Regions from separate parts of the Pseudomonas sp. AK-TSAG1-1 genome, predicted to be linked through region 3. Evidence: predicted binding sites of a transcription regulator. Region 3 holds the regulator's gene; each other region holds the start of a gene.
The links. Region 3 encodes FliA, which starts transcription of late flagellar genes. Its sites were predicted from a motif close to CTAAAGTTTNNNNNNNNNNNGCCGNTAA; they were not measured.
Positions count from the first base shown of each region.

Region 1: the regulator FliA is predicted to act here: its motif matches at 2,098-2,125, upstream of AC1UK9_RS21310 (methyl-accepting chemotaxis protein).
Region 2: the regulator FliA is predicted to act here: its motif matches at 2,408-2,435, upstream of flgM (flagellar biosynthesis anti-sigma factor FlgM).

Region 1 covers NZ_CM165965.1:4,711,389-4,716,617, reverse strand. Annotated here, with positions in the region: gene AC1UK9_RS21320 (inorganic phosphate transporter) at 1-689, opposite strand, end outside; gene AC1UK9_RS21315 (transporter) at 941-1,963, opposite strand; gene AC1UK9_RS21310 (methyl-accepting chemotaxis protein) at 2,240-3,862, shown strand; gene AC1UK9_RS21305 (hypothetical protein) at 3,972-4,421, shown strand; gene AC1UK9_RS21300 (GAF domain-containing sensor histidine kinase) at 4,472-5,229, opposite strand, start outside.
Region 2 covers NZ_CM165965.1:4,627,757-4,632,985, forward strand. Annotated here, with positions in the region: gene cheR (protein-glutamate O-methyltransferase CheR) at 1-488, opposite strand, end outside; gene AC1UK9_RS20840 (chemotaxis protein CheV) at 535-1,467, opposite strand; gene flgA (flagellar basal body P-ring formation chaperone FlgA) at 1,550-2,311, shown strand; gene flgM (flagellar biosynthesis anti-sigma factor FlgM) at 2,471-2,797, shown strand; gene AC1UK9_RS20855 (flagella synthesis protein FlgN) at 2,846-3,313, shown strand; gene AC1UK9_RS20860 (flagellar brake protein) at 3,406-4,152, shown strand; gene AC1UK9_RS20865 (MFS transporter) at 4,268-5,229, opposite strand, start outside.
Region 3 covers NZ_CM165965.1:1,800,661-1,805,889, forward strand. Annotated here, with positions in the region: gene flhA (flagellar biosynthesis protein FlhA) at 1-315, shown strand, start outside; gene flhF (flagellar biosynthesis GTPase FlhF) at 327-1,667, shown strand; gene fleN (flagellar synthesis regulator FleN) at 1,781-2,611, shown strand; gene fliA (RNA polymerase sigma factor FliA) at 2,608-3,348, shown strand; gene AC1UK9_RS08245 (chemotaxis response regulator CheY) at 3,516-3,887, shown strand; gene AC1UK9_RS08250 (protein phosphatase CheZ) at 3,906-4,694, shown strand; gene AC1UK9_RS08255 (chemotaxis protein CheA) at 4,749-5,229, shown strand, end outside.

The DNA.
Region 1 (5,229 bases), 2.9 Mb from region 3:
GCACGCAGGGCCAGCAGCAACAGCGCCGCACAACCGAAACCTACCAGCGGCGACAGCAGTAAGGCGTAACCGATCTTGGTCGCTTGCGCCCAGTCCACGCCGCTGGTGCCGTCGCGCCCATGCATCAAGGCATTGGCGACGCCTACGCCGATGATCGAGCCGATCAACGTGTGCGATGACGACGCCGGCAGACCCAGCCACCAGGTGCCGAGGTTCCACAGGATCGCCGCGATCAGCAGGGCGAAGATCATCGCGAAACCGGCGGACGAACCGACCTGCAGAATCAACTCCACCGGCAGCAGGGCGATGATGCCGAACGCCACGGCGCCGCTGGACAGCAGCACCCCGAGGAAGTTGAAGAACCCCGACCAGACCACCGCGACATTCGGCGGCAACGAGTGGGTGTAGATCACCGTCGCCACGGCGTTGGCGGTGTCGTGGAAACCGTTGACGAACTCGAAGCCCAGCGCAATCAGCAACGCCACACCGAGCAGCAGGAACGGGGTCCAGGTGGTGACCACCGTGCCAAGTTCGTGCATGTCGTGCATCAGGCTGTAGGCGGTGAACAGCATCCCCATCGCGAGCACCGCGAAAAAGATCACGTAGGTAAACGGGCTGGTTTTCTTGTCGAGGGCCGGCCGGCCGCTGGGGGCGGACGCCTGGTGGGCGGTCAGGGAGGGAGTAGCCATGAGCGGACAATCCTGAGCGAGGGAAGGAGTGTCGGTCATGATCGTTGCTAAATATTACAGAGAGACTGCGGCAGGTCAGTGTTTGCGGTATTAGTCTGACCATTAATCTGAAGGGCAATGACCAACCCCTGTAGGAGTGAGCCTGCTCGCGATGACGTTGGCACATTCAAAACAGCTGTGTCTGACACACCGCTATCGCGAGCAGGCTCACTCCTACAGGGGAACTGTGCTGGGGCACAGTATTTTGCGGCTCAATAATCCCCGCGCTTGCGAAATGCCCAGCGCCCGGCAATCACGGTAAACGTCACCACCAGCGCCACCAGAATCCAGAACCCCTCCGGATCCGTCGCCAGCGGTACGCCGCCGACGTTCATGCCGAAGAAACCGGCAATGATGTTGATCGGCAGCGCCAGCACCGTCACCACCGTCAGGGTAAACAGCGTGCGGTTGCTCTGTTCGTTGAGGTTGGCGGCGATCTCTTCCTGAAGCAATTTGATCCGCTCACCGAGGGCAGTGAGGTCGTTGATGATCAGCGCGAACTCCTCGGTGGATTTGCGCAGCTCCTTGACGTCCTCCTTCTGCAGCCACGGGGGCGGGCGGTTGAGCAGGCGCAGCAACGACCCCGGCTCCAGCGCCAGCAGCCGTTGCAGGCGCACCAGCACCCGGCGATTGGCGCCGAGTTCGGCGCGGTTGGTCGACAGGCGCGAGGAGAGCAATTCATCTTCCACCTGGTCGACGCTCATGCTGGTCTTGCGCACGATTTGTGTCAGCACTTCGCCCTGATCGCGCAACAGGTGCACGAGCAGTTCCGACGGCGAGCGAAAGCATTCGCCGGCCTTCACCGACGAGCGCAGTTTGTCCACCGAGTGCAGCGGTTGCAGGCGCGCGCTGACGATCAACTTGCTGCGCACGCAGACCCACAGCGTCGACACGTCGGAGGAGACCATGCTGCTGAGGTTGAACACCACGTCGTTGACCACCGCCAGCAAGGCCGAGTCAACGTGTTCGATGCGCGTTGAACGCGAACCTTCGTGCAACGCTTCAAAAAATTCTTCGGGCAATTGCAGGTGGCTTTTCATCCAGCGTTCGCACGCTGCGTGGGCCAGGTTCAGGTGCAACCAGAGGAATTCATCACCGTCGCTGTCGTCTTGCAGGCAGCGCAGGGCGGTCGCCGAATCGACTTCGCGGCCACGTTCGCCCGGGCGGAAACGGAAACCGTAAAGCAGGCCGAACAAGTCAGGGTCGCGATGACTGATATCGAGGCTGTGGTTCATGGAGGCTCGCTGCGAGGAGGGCGCGTCGGTCGCGGAATGGCAGGTTCACTGAGCCGCATCATCGCAAGCGCATATGACACTTGTGTGACGACTAAATGACGCCAGATCAATGTCTTACCGGCGGTCGGATTTTCTTCAAGAAGCGCTCTGGTGCGCCGATCACGCTTAGGTTACGTTGCGCGCGCTTGGCCATGAGCCAAGGCTCGCCGACACGGATGTCCGGCAAAATTCCACGCCTCACCGGGCGTGCCTCATCCCTGTCCTGAGTATCTTGCGATGCTGCAAAAATCCCTGAGAGCGCAAATTCTCGCCCTGCTGAGCGGCAGCCTGCTGGCGATGTTGTTGATCGCGCTGGCCTGTTTTCATTTCCTGTCCAACGGCGTGCAGAACTACAGCCAGTTGATCGCAGGTCCCTTGCACACCTCGCAGTTGATCGACGAGGCCAACCTGCAATTCAAGGTGCAGGTACAGGAATGGAAGAACGTCCTGCTGCGCGGCAAGCAACCGGCGGAGCTGGCCAAATACTGGAGCCAGTTCGAAGATCGCCAGCGCGATGTGCAGAACATCCTCGGTGAACTGGCCGGCCAGAAAGGCATCGAGCCGGCGCTGAAAAGCCGCATCGAACGCCTGCGTGACGAGCACCGTCAACTGGGCAGCGCCTACCAGAAAGGCCGTGATGCCTACGTGGCGGCCGGTGGCGATCCAACCGCTGGCGACACCGCTGTCAAAGGCGTAGACCGTGCCACCAGCGATCAGATGAGCGAACTGGTGGCCGAGCTGCGCAAGCACGGCAACGAACAGTCGGCGCAGATCAGCGCCAGTGCCGACAGCACCGTATTGCTGGGCATTCTGGTGATGCTCGGCTCGGGGCTTCTGATCGGTCTCTTGAGCCTGTGGCTGGTCAACCGCAACCTGATCGAACCGATCCGCAAGCTGATCGATTACGTCACCCAGTTGAGTCGCGGGCGCCTCGCCGAACGTGTTGCCAACAACCGCCAGGACGAGTTGGGCAACCTTGCGGCCGCCGCCAATACCCTGCGTGATTTCCTTGCCGAAACATTCACCCACCTGCAACGCAGCGCCAGTGATCTGGACAGCGCCAGCGGCGAGCTGAACGCCATTGCCACGACCATGGCCGGCGGCACCAACGAGCAGTTCAACCGCACAGACCAGGTGGCGACGGCGATGAACGAAATGTCCGCTACCGCCCAGGAAGTCGCCCGTCACGCGGCGGACGCGGCGCGCGCAGCCGACGATGCCGACCAGTCCGCCCAGCAGGGTGAAACGGTCATGCAGAGCACCATCCATACCATCACCCAGATGCGCAGCGAAATCGCCAACACCGCCACGGTCATCCGTCGTCTGGAAGCTGACAGCGGGCGTATCGGCAAGGTGCTGGAAGTGATTCGCGGCATCGCCGAGCAGACCAACCTGCTGGCGCTCAATGCGGCGATTGAAGCGGCGCGGGCCGGTGAGGCCGGACGCGGTTTTGCCGTGGTTGCCGACGAGGTGCGCAACCTCGCGCAACGCACGGCGGAGTCGATCATCGAGATCAACCAGATCATTCAGAGCGTGCAGACCGGCGCGGTGGACGCTGCCCACGCGATTGAAAGCGGTCAGGCGCGCAGCGATGAAAGCGTCGAGCAAGTGACCCAGGCCGGCGCCATGCTTGAGCGCATCACCCATGCGGTGGAAGCGATCCGCGACATGAACCGCCAGATCGCCACCGCTGCCGAAGAGCAGACCTCGGTGGCCGAAGACATCTCGCGCAACCTGACCGAGATCACCTCGATTGCCAGCACCAACCTCAACAGCGTGCAGCGCACCGAAAGCGCCAGCCAGAACCTGCATGGCCTGTCCGGGCAACTCAATGAGGTCACCGCGCGCCTGAGCGCCTGATCGAGCCTGGGTGTACCGATTCGGTTACCGAGTCGGTACACAGTCGATCTCAAATCAGGGCGAGCGCCGCCGATGGCCGATTATTCATAACCGGCATCGGAGCCTTCCCATGGTCAGCATCACCTCTGTTTCAATCAACCAGACCCTCAGCACCACCACCAGCAAAACCAAAATCAGCGACGCTACCGAGGACGCCTCCAGCACCACCGCCACGGCCAGCAACGGCGTCAGCGCGGATACCGGCAAAGTCGCTGCCGGTGGGGGCGCTGCGCCGGCGGGCGACAGCAGTTCCGACAGCAGCGATGAATCGGATTCGGTGAAAGAACTGCGCAAGCAGATTGCCGAGCTGCAAAAGCAACTGCAGGAACAGCAACAGGCTTTGCAGGCGGCCCAGGCCAAGCAGGAAGACGCTGATGCCAAGGCAGCTGATGTGGCGTCCGCCGAGTCGCAGATATCCAGCACGTCGGCTTCGTTGCAGACGGCGACGGCGGCGTTGTTGCAGGCGTTGCAGCAGTCGGGTTCGAGCAGCTCGGGCTCACTGGTCAGCACTTCGGCCTGAACATCACGTTCCCCTTGTAGGAGTGAGCCTGCAGGGAACTGTGGTGTGTCTCAGGGGGTGGGCAGGCTGAAGGTGAACAGCGTGCCGCTTTGAGCGGTGGACGCGACATGCAGGCGCCCGCCGTGGGACTGGGCAATCTGGCTGGCGATATACAGACCTAGACCGAGGCCGGCCTGGGGCGTGCTGCCGACCGGGCGTGAATAGGGCTGGAACAGATGCGGCAGGATCGCTTCGGGAATATGCCCTTGGTTTTTCACCGCCAGCATCAACGCACCGTGCTCGACTTGAGCGATGACTTCGATGTCGCCCGCCGGGTCGCCATGGGCCACGGCATTGGCCAGCAAGTTCGACAGCAGTTGGGCAATCCGGGCACGGTCACAATGCACACCCTGCAAGTCGCCAATGGACGCGCTGATCGTGCGTTCCGGGTGCACGTTGCGGATCTCTGTCACCACCTGCTGCACCGCTTCGGTCAGGTCCGCGCAGCGCTGGATATCCACCGGAATGCCATTGCCCAACCGTCCGCGAGCGAAATCAAGCACGTCATCCACCAGCCGCGTCGCCCGTTGCGCACTGCCAAGAATGTTGCGCACGCGCACGTCGATGGCCGGGTCCGGGTGCTTGCGCAAGAGCATTTCGGCACCGGCGCTGATGGCAAATAGCGGGTTGCGCAAATCGTGGCCGAGCACGGCGATGAACTGTTCGCGCAGCTCACTGTTTTCCCGTTCGGCCTGCAACTCGGTTTCGGTGCGTTGCAGGTTTTCTTCGGCTTCGATCTGCAGCGCGAGCATCCGCGCGAAAGACTCCA
Region 2 (5,229 bases), 2.8 Mb from region 3:
GCCAGGCTGTCGTACTCGCCGGTCTTGCAGTTGGTCAGCATGCTGCCGGACAAGTCCGTGGCAACGATCTGCACGCCCATCTTCAACTGGCCGAGGTTGCTCCGCTCGAACTCATCGATCGACATCGACAGCGAATACGGTTCCTGCCCCGACGAGCATGCCGCCGACCAGATCCGCAGACGCTGGTTGGGACTGGCCTTGATCGCTTCAGGCAGCACCTTGTTCTTCAAGACTTCAAACGGATAGGTGTCACGAAACCACAGGGTTTCGTTGGTCGTCATGGCATCGACCACCTGCTCGCGCAAACCGCTGCGCGGCTGGGTCTGGATGCGCTGTACCAGCTCACCCAGGGACTTGATGCCTTGCTGCTCCATCAGTTTGTTGAGACGGCTCGAGACCAGGTACTGCTTGTTTTCACCGAGCAAAATGCCACAGGCTTTTTCCAGGAAGACCCGGAACTGTTCGAAATCCAAATTACCCGTAGACAATGATGCCGCCTCTTAAATCGTGTTGACCGCCAGGGGCAGAAGGCCCCTAGCTGATATCTGCTGCTTTGATCCGGTCGACTACCCGGGATGCCAGGTCATCAGGACGGAATTTGGCCAGGAAGTCATCGGCACCGACTTTCTTGACCATCGCCTGATTGAATACCCCCGACAACGAAGTATGCAGGATGATATGAAGCTTTTGCATGCGCGGGTCGTTGCGGATTTCCGCCGTCAGGGTGTACCCGTCCATCTCCGGCATCTCGATGTCGGAAATCATCATCAGGAACTCGTCTTCCGGTTTCTTGCCCTCATCGACCAGCTTGCGCAGGTAATCCAGCGCCTGCTTGCCGTCGTTCAGCGCCACCACTTCGACACCGACCGTCTGCAGGCAACGCGTGACCTGCTTGCGTGCCACCGACGAGTCATCGACCGTCAGCACCCGCAGCGACAGCGCCTTGCTCTGGGTCTCGACATCGACCACGCCGACCGAAATCGCTTCCGGCGTCGGCGCAACTTCCGCCAGCACCTTCTCGACGTCGATGATTTCGACTAACTGATTGTCGACCCGAGTCACAGCCGTCAGGTAGTGATCGCGACCCGTGCCCTTGGGCGGCGGATGGATCTCCTCCCAGTTCATGTTGACGATGCGTTCCACCGAGCGGACCAGGAAACCCTGGGTCTTGGTGTTGTACTCCGTGATGATCACGAACGGGTTGTTCTTGTCTTTCAACGCACCCGAGCCGGTCGCCATTGCCAGATCAAGGATCGGAATGGTCGCCCCCCGGATATTCGCCACCCCGCACACGACAGGACTGGACTTGGGCATCAACGTCAGCGACGGGCATTGCAGCACTTCCCGCACCTTGAACACGTTGATTCCGTAGAGCTGCTGACCGTCGAGACGGAACAACAACAGCTCCAGGCGATTCTGCCCCACCAGTTGCGTGCGCTGGTTCACCGAATCCATTACACCAGCCATGCCCAGACTCCTACACCAACGCCAAGTGTTGTTGCGACGCACATTCATTGCTAAACGGCACGGCGCTTGCTTTTTAACTCGTATGAACGCTCAAACGACATTTTTCCGACGCCTGACCTCCCGCACCCGCAAAGCGCTGTGCGCGGTGTCCGCCGTCTGCTTCTTTTTCGCTGGCAGCCCTGCCGGTGCTGATACGGTTACCTTGCCTGACATGCTTATCGGCGTCACTCAGGGCTTTCTTGAGTTCACCGTAGAAGACTATCTGGCCACCAGTCAAACGGAAGGCCGCTACGAAATCGAGGTCAACCAGCTCGACCCGCGTATGCGCATGCCTATGTGCGACAAGGAATTGACAGCGTCGCTGGAGAGTCCGGCACGTCCGCTGGGCCGGGTAACGGTCAAGGTTCGCTGCGAGGGAAGCTCGCCGTGGACGGTGTTCGTGCCCGCTCAAGTCCGCCTGTTTCGCGAGATTGTCACCACTACCCGACCCCTCAAACGTGCCGGGATTATCGAACCGCAGGACGTGACCTTGCGTGAACGCGACGTCAGTCAGATCAATCAAGGTTTTTTGACGTCGGTGGATGAAGCCATCGGACAGAAATTGACCCGACCAACGGTAGCCGATCAGGTCATTACGCTGGTGCACCTGGAACAGGCAGAAGTGGTGCGCAAGGGTGATCAAGTGGTCATCATCGCCCGCAGCGGTACGCTCGCCGTGCGCATGCCCGGCGAGGCCCTGGCCAATGGCGGCCTGAAAGAACAGATTCGAGTGAAAAACCTCAACTCCAACCGAGTGATCAAGGCGCAAGTCATCGCGCCGGGCCAGGTGGAAGTGGCCATGTAAAACGCTCACGCAGAAAACTGGCGCCAGCCCCGTTGCTTCCCTAAACTGTGCCGCAGCAGGGCACGCTTCGGCGCAGACAGCTCATTGCAAATGAGCCTAAAGTTTTCCAGGGAATGGCCGAAAACATGGCAAGCGTCCAAATTCCCAGAGGTTTTTAACATGGTCATCGATTTCAGCCGTTTGAACAGCTCCTCGTCACTTACAGGCAGTACGCGTACCAGCGCGCCAAAGGAAAACGCCGAAACCGGCACCTCTGCACCGCTGAATACCCAGGCCGAAACGGCCAGTACCGCAAAAAGCGGGGAATCGGTACACCTCAGCAATGAGGCTCAACAGTTGCAGAAGGTCACTGACAAGCTGCGTGATCAGCCTGCCGTCGACAAAGCCCGTGTGGCCGAGTTGAAAGCAGCGATTGCCGATGGCAGCTACAAAGTCGACAGCAACCGTGTAGCCAGCAAACTGCTCAACTTCGAAGCCCAGCGCTAGGCTTTTGCCGGCGCCAGGCTTTTGGACGCTTAGAACCCAAGGCCAGCCATGCACGACACTAATTTATTGCAACTGATCACCGACGACTTTGCTCCAGCTCAACAATTGCTGGAGTTACTGCAAACCGAGTCCCTCGCCTTGCACGGTCGCGACATGCCCTTGCTCGAAGATATTCTGGCGCGCAAACAGGCATTGATCATTCTGCTTGAACAGCATGGCCGCAAGCGCAGTGAAATCCTTGCCAGCCTCAACCTGCCGCTCGACCGCCAGGGTCTGGAGCAACTGGCCAGCCAATCGAGCATTGGCGATCAGTTGCTGTCCCAGAGCGATGTACTGACCGACCTGATTGCCCAGTGCCAGGCCGCCAACGTCAAGAACGGCCAGTCGATCCAGATTCAGCAGGCCACCACGGCCAATCAGCTGAAAATCCTCACCGGGGGCGAGCCACCGGCGCTGTATGACGCCACTGGCACTTTCGCCAAACCCACCAAGCCGCGTACGCTCAGCCAGGCGTGAGCCATTCGATGTGCCTGCACTATCAACCCGCGAAACATGCTGGCAAAATGCTGGCTAGTCGTAGTCAAATTTTGTCTGGAGATTGAGAAAACGTGCCAAACGCCCTAAGCGCGGATGATACTCCGCAGCCACCAAAGGTGCTGACCACGCCCCTGGAAATCTCCAGCAACCTGCGCCAGCTGCAAGAAAGCCACGACCCGCTGATCATCACCTTCCATGAGCGCAGTCAGCGTTTCCAGAGCTACCTGATCAAGGTCGACCGCGAAACCGCAACCATCGCCCTGGACGAAATGATCCCGCGCGATGGCGAGCGCTTTCTGCTGGCGGGTGAACCCTTCAGGGTCGAAGGCTTCCACGAAGGCGTGCGCATTGCCTGGGAATGCACCGGCACGTTGAACATCGAAGAATCCGAAGGTGATCGCTTCTACACCGGCGAGTTGCCGACCGAAGTGGTTTACCACCAGCGCCGCAACGCCTTTCGTGCAGCGCTGAAGCTGACCGATCTGGTCAGCGTCGAACTCGGCGGCGAAAAACTCAAGGCGCCGATCAACGGCAAACTGCTGGATATTTCCGCCACCGGTTGCAAGCTGCGCTTTGAAGGCGACATCACCGACCGCCTGCAACTGGGCCAGGTCTATGACCGCCTGATCGCCGCCCCGTTGTTCGGCAATCAGCCGACCTCGGTCGAACTGCGTTATCTGCACTTCGAAGAAAAGCTCAACATTACCTTCGCCGGTCTGCGCTTCCACAACATCAGTGGACAGGCAGCGCGCAACGTCGAGCGTTTTGTCTATCAGTTGCAGCGTGAAGCACGCCGATTCGATAAAGACGATCTCTGATTCGAACGCAAAAAAGAAAGGGCAGTCCTTGGCGGGACTGCCCTTTTTTATTTCCAACCCGAATAGCAGCTTCTGTCATGGACACCTGTGGCGAGTGGAACGCCATCGGCGCCCGTTAAGGTCTGGCGCCACTGATATCCGGCGTGGGTCTGTCACCCTCATCATCAGGGCTTGTTGCCGGCTCAGACTCAGGTCCTTTCTCAAGCCCGGAATCGGGTTGCGGCTCTGGCTCCGGCGTGACCGTGGTCTGCATCTGCTCCTGCACCACCTGTTCATCCACGCGCGGGTCGAGGGCCGCCACCAGCGGCGAGCTGGACATGCTGTCAGGCATCGCCACGTGATGCAGCGGCGCGTCATCGACCTGATGCAGATTGGTCACCGCTTTCGGGCGGATGCGCCACACCAGCACCAGCGCAAAGAAGCTGAAGAACGCGTAAAGGCTCTGGCTGCCGAACAGCTTCATCAGCACACCCGCCAGCAGCGGCCCGATACTCGCGCCAACCCCGTAGGTCACCAGCAGCATCGCCGTCAGCGACACTCGACGATCGCCTTCGACGTGATCGTTGGAGAACGCCACTGCCAGCGGATACAGACAGAACTGCACCAGTGAGCACATGAACCCGACAACAAACAAAACCTCCAGCGGCACCTGCGGCAAGATTGCCAATGGCAACGCCGCCACCGCCAGGAACCCGGCAAAGCAGCGGATCAGCAGCGCCCGGTCATAACGGTCGGACAACCAGCCCAACGGCCACTGCACCAGCAAGCCTGCAAAAATGCAGCTACCCATGAACAGACCGACCTGCTCGGTCGACAGCCCCTGCTGCGAGGCATACAGCGGCGCCAGACCGTAGAACGAGCCGATGATCAGACCGGCACCCAGCACCGTACTCAACGACTGCGGCACCCGCTTGATGAAAAAACGCGGCTCCATCGGTGCCGGATGCAGCGGCGCCGGGTGAATCCGCCGAGTCAGCGCCACCGGCACCAGACACAGCGCGAAACACAGGGCGACCAGCATCAGCAATTCGAGGCCGAGGCCCGGGTGCATGACCAGTATCAACTGACCGAGCACCA
Region 3 (5,229 bases):
CTGCCTGTGATCACCCTGGAACCAAGGTTGGAACAAATATTGCTCAATAGTCTGCAGAAGGCAGGACAAGGCTCGGAAGAGGGCGTTCTGCTGGAGCCAAGCATGGCCGAGAAGCTGCAGCGTTCGCTCATCGAAGCGGCGCAGCGCCAGGAAATGCAAGGTCAACCGGTGATCCTGTTGGTAGCAGGCCCGATACGCGCGATGCTTTCGCGTTTCGGCCGCCTCGCCGTCCCGGGGCTGCACGTGCTGGCCTACCAGGAAATTCCGGACAACAAGCAAGTGACCATCGTTGCGACAGTAGGGCCCAACGGCTGAGGTAGTGGTTTATGCAAGTTAAGCGTTTTTTCGCCGCCGATATGCGTCAGGCCATGAAGCTGGTTCGTGATGAGCTGGGCGCTGATGCCGCCATCATTGGCAACCGCCGCATTGCCGGCGGCGTCGAGCTGACGGCGGCGCTGGATTACAAATTGTCGGCGCTGGCGCCACGGGTTCCGAACATGGAACTTGAGGACGAGCTGCGCAAGACCCAGTCGCGCATCGTTACCGCCCAGGCCGAGCTGAGCCTGCGTGGCGAAGCCGACGGCAACATCAATCGCCAGTTGTTCGCCGGGCTGCCGTTGACGGCCGGTCTGCCGCTGACCGCTGCCGAGCCGTTGAGCGAACCGACTTACGCCGCCCCGGCGCGCCCGGCCCCGGCGCCTGCGCAGTCCTCCGGCGGGATTGACCCGCGTGCACTGGATTCGATGCGTTTTGAATTGAACAGCCTGCGCGAGCTGATGGAAGTGCAGCTCGGCACCCTGGCCTGGAATCAACTGCAAGGCAGCCGTCCGGCGCAAGCCAACCTGTATCGCCGTCTGCAACGTATCGGTCTGTCCGGCCCGTTGTCGCGCGACCTGCTGGCAATGATCACCGACATCGAAGAGCCTCGTCAGGCCTGGCGCATGCTGCTCGCACATCTGGCGCGGATGATTGCCGTACCGGAAGTCGAGCCGCTGGAAGAGGGTGGGGTGATTGCCATGGTCGGCCCGGCCGGCATGGGCAAGACCACCACCCTGGCCAAGCTCGCCGCGCGCTACGTGCTCAAGTACGGCGCGCAGAATGTCGCGCTGGTCAGCATGGACAGCTTCCGCATCGGCGCTCAGGAACAACTCAAGACCCTGGGCCGGATTCTCAACGTGCCGGTGACGCACGTTGATCCGGGCCAGTCGCTGGTTCAAGCGCTGGATCCACTGCTGCGCAAGCGCGTGGTGCTGATCGATACCGCCGGCCTGCAGGCCAGCGATCCGGCCCTGCGCATGCAGCTCGAAAGCCTGGCCGGTCGCGGCATCCGTTCAAAAAATTATCTGGTCCTGGCAACCACCAGCCAGAAACAGGTTCTAACCGCCGCTTATCACAGTTACAAGCGTTGCGGGCTTGCCGGGTGCATCCTGACTAAACTGGATGAGACAGCAAGCCTGGGCGAAGTGTTGAGCCTGGCAATCAGTCATGAACTGCCGGTCGCGTACCTGACCGATGGCCCACGGATTCCGGATGATCTGCATCTGCCGCGCCGCCATCAACTGGTCAGCCGCGCCGTCAGCGTGCAAATGCAGGAAGAACCCAGCGAAGAAGCCATGGCTGACATGTTCGCTGATATCTACCACAGCCCGACCAAGCAGGTTGGCTGAGGTAATGAACCGTTTTTGTACCTACATCGATGGTCTGCCATGCATTGTTCCGGTTGAGAACGCGCAGCCAGTAATGTGGCCTCCGTCTATGCAAGACAAGGTAAAGAAATAACATGGGCAGCATGCATCCCGTACAGGTGATCGCGGTGACCGGCGGCAAAGGTGGCGTCGGCAAGACTAACGTGTCAGTGAACTTGTCTCTGGCGTTGGCAGAGCTTGGCCGTCGGGTCATGCTGCTGGACGCCGACCTGGGGCTGGCGAACGTCGACGTTCTGCTGGGACTGACTCCCAAACGTACCCTGGCCGACGTGATCGAAGGTCGCTGCGAGCTGCGCGACGTGCTGTTGCAAGGTCCCGGCGGGATCCGCATCGTGCCGGCCGCCTCCGGCACCCAGAGCATGGTTCACCTGAGTCCGGCGCAACATGCCGGTCTGATTCAGGCCTTCAGCGACATCGGCGACAACCTCGATGTGCTGGTGATCGACACCGCTGCAGGCATTGGTGACTCGGTAGTCAGCTTTGTCCGCGCAGCCCAGGAAGTGTTGCTGGTGGTCTGCGACGAGCCGACTTCGATCACCGATGCCTACGCGTTGATCAAACTGCTCAATCGCGACTACGGCATGAACCGCTTCCGCGTCCTCGCCAACATGGCGCAGAGCCCGCAGGAAGGGCGCAACCTGTTCGCCAAGTTGACCAAGGTCACGGATCGCTTCCTCGATGTCGCCTTACAATACGTCGGCGCGGTGCCGTACGACGAAAGCGTGCGCAAGGCAGTGCAGAAGCAGCGAGCGGTCTATGAAGCCTTTCCGCGTTCCAAGTGCGCGCTGGCGTTCAAGGCGATCGCGCAGAAGGTCGATACCTGGCCGCTGCCTGCCAACCCGCGCGGTCACCTTGAGTTTTTCGTCGAGCGCCTCGTGCAGCAAACGGCAGGGCCTGTGTTATGACCGCCAGCGGTATGAATTACTACAAGAAGTCGGCACGTGACGCGCAGTACGAGTTGATCGAGCGTTACGCGCCACTGGTCAAGCGCATTGCCTATCACCTGCTGGCGCGCTTGCCGGCGAGTGTGCAGGTCGAAGATCTGATTCAGGCCGGGATGATCGGCCTGCTCGAAGTCTCGACCAAATATGACGCCAGCAAGGGCGCCAGTTTCGAAACGTACGCGGGCATTCGAATCCGCGGTGCGATGCTCGATGAAGTGCGCAAAGGTGATTGGGCGCCACGCTCGGTTCACCGCAACACCCGTATGGTCAGTGACGCAATTCGGGCAATTGAAGCTAAAACCGGCCGTGATGCTAAAGATCACGAGGTTGCGGCCGAACTCCAATTGAGTCTCGACGATTACTACGGGATTTTGAATGACACGCTGGGCAGCCGGCTGTTCAGTTTCGACGACCTGTTGCAGGACGGCGAACACGAAGGGCTGCACGAGGATGGCGCCAGTGCTCATCTTGAGCCGTCACGCGATCTGGAAGATGAACGCTTCCAGGCCGCGCTGGCGGACGCGATTGCCAATTTGCCGGAGCGTGAGCGACTGGTGTTGGCGCTGTACTACGACGAAGAGCTGAACCTCAAGGAGATCGGTGAAGTCCTTGGCGTCAGTGAATCGCGGGTCAGCCAGTTACACAGCCAGTGCGCGGCCCGCTTGCGGGGGCGTTTGGGGGAGTGGCGAGCGCGCTGAAGGCAGTGTGGGGACACTGCGAACGAGGCTGGTGCGGTGATGAACGGCACCGGTCTTGCTCTGTTGTGCTCCAGACAGTCATCGAGTGCTTTGCCGGATTGATTGAAATGGCGCGTCCAGGTGCTGGGCGCGTTTAAGACTGCTTGGAGGTCGAATTGGACAAGAACATGAAAATCCTCATCGTTGATGACTTCTCAACGATGCGGCGGATCATCAAGAACCTGCTGCGTGATCTGGGGTTCACCAACACCGTCGAGGCCGACGATGGCACGACTGCCATTCCGGTGCTCAACAGCGGAAGCATCGACTTTCTGGTAACGGACTGGAACATGCCGGGCATGACCGGTATCGACCTGCTGCGCCACGTGCGTGCCGATGAAAAACTCAAGCACCTGCCCGTGCTGATGGTGACTGCAGAAGCCAAGCGCGAGCAGATCATCGAGGCCGCTCAGGCCGGTGTGAACGGCTACGTGGTCAAACCTTTCACGGCTCAGGCGCTGAAAGAAAAAATCGAGAAGATTTTCGAACGCATCGGCTGATGAACGCGCGGGGGAGCTATGGAGCATAACGAATCTTCACAGGGCGATTTCGAATCGACCCTGAAAAAACACGCGGTCGAACTGGTCGAGAGCCTTGAAAAAGGCAGGTTCGGCGACGCTGTGCAACTGATCCATGAGCTCAATCAGACCCGTGACCGCGGCCTGTATCAGGAAGTGGGCAAGCTCACACGCGAACTGCACAGTGCGATCGTCAACTTCCAGATCGATCCGCACATGCCGCAGGCCGAGGAAGTGTCGCAAATCACCGACGCCACCGAACGCCTGGGCTATGTGGTCAAGCTGACCGAAGCCGCGGCCAACCGCACCATGGATCTGGTGGAAAGCGCCACCCCGGTCGTCAATGGCCTGGCTGAGGAAGCCCAGGCCCTGAGCACCGACTGGGGCCGTTTCATGCGCCGTGAGGTCGGGGCCGAAGAGTTCCGCGAGCTGGCGCGCCGGGTCGACGGTTTTCTGTCGCGCAGCAGCACGGGCAACCGTGCGGTGTCGAGCAACCTTAACGACATCCTGCTGGCTCAGGATTACCAGGACCTTACCGGTCAGGTGATCAAGCGCGTGACCCAACTGGTCACCGAAGTCGAAAGCAATTTGCTCAAACTCGTCCTCATGGCCAGTCAGGTGGACCGCTTTGCGGGCATCGAACACGACCGCGCCGCGATGCTTGCAGAAAAAGATCCACAAAAACATCTCTCGCAGGGTGAAGGTCCGCAGATTCATGCCGATAAACGAGAAGACGTTGTGTCCGGTCAGGACGATGTGGACGATTTGTTATCCAGCCTTGGATTCTAGAGTTTTGGAATTTTAGGTTTTTTGGGTTTTTAGACCTGTAGGAGCACCCCATTAATGAGCTTCGGCGCCGATGAAGAGATCCTTCAGGATTTCCTGGTTGAGGCCGGCGAGATTCTTGAGCAACTGTCCGAACAACTGGTCGAGCTGGAAAGCCGTCCGGATGACGCAGATCTGCTCAACGCAATTTTTCGCGGTTTCCACACTGTAAAAGGGGGCGCCGGCTTCCTTCAGCTCAACGAGCTGGTGGAGTGCTGTCACATCGCCGAAAACGTGTTCGACATCCTGCGCAAGGGTGAGCGTCGCGTTGATGCAGAACTGATGGACGTTGTCCTCGAAGCACTGGACGCGGTGAACAGCATGTTCAGCGAAGTCCGTGAACGTGCACCGATCACGGCGGCCACCCCGGAACTGCTGGCCGCGCTGGCACGTCTGGCCGAGCCGCAATCGGCCGACGAAGCTCCGGCTTCGCCGGTGGCCGAGATGATCGAAGAGCTGGTCGTCGAAGGCGATTCGAGCGATTCGGGCGACATCACCG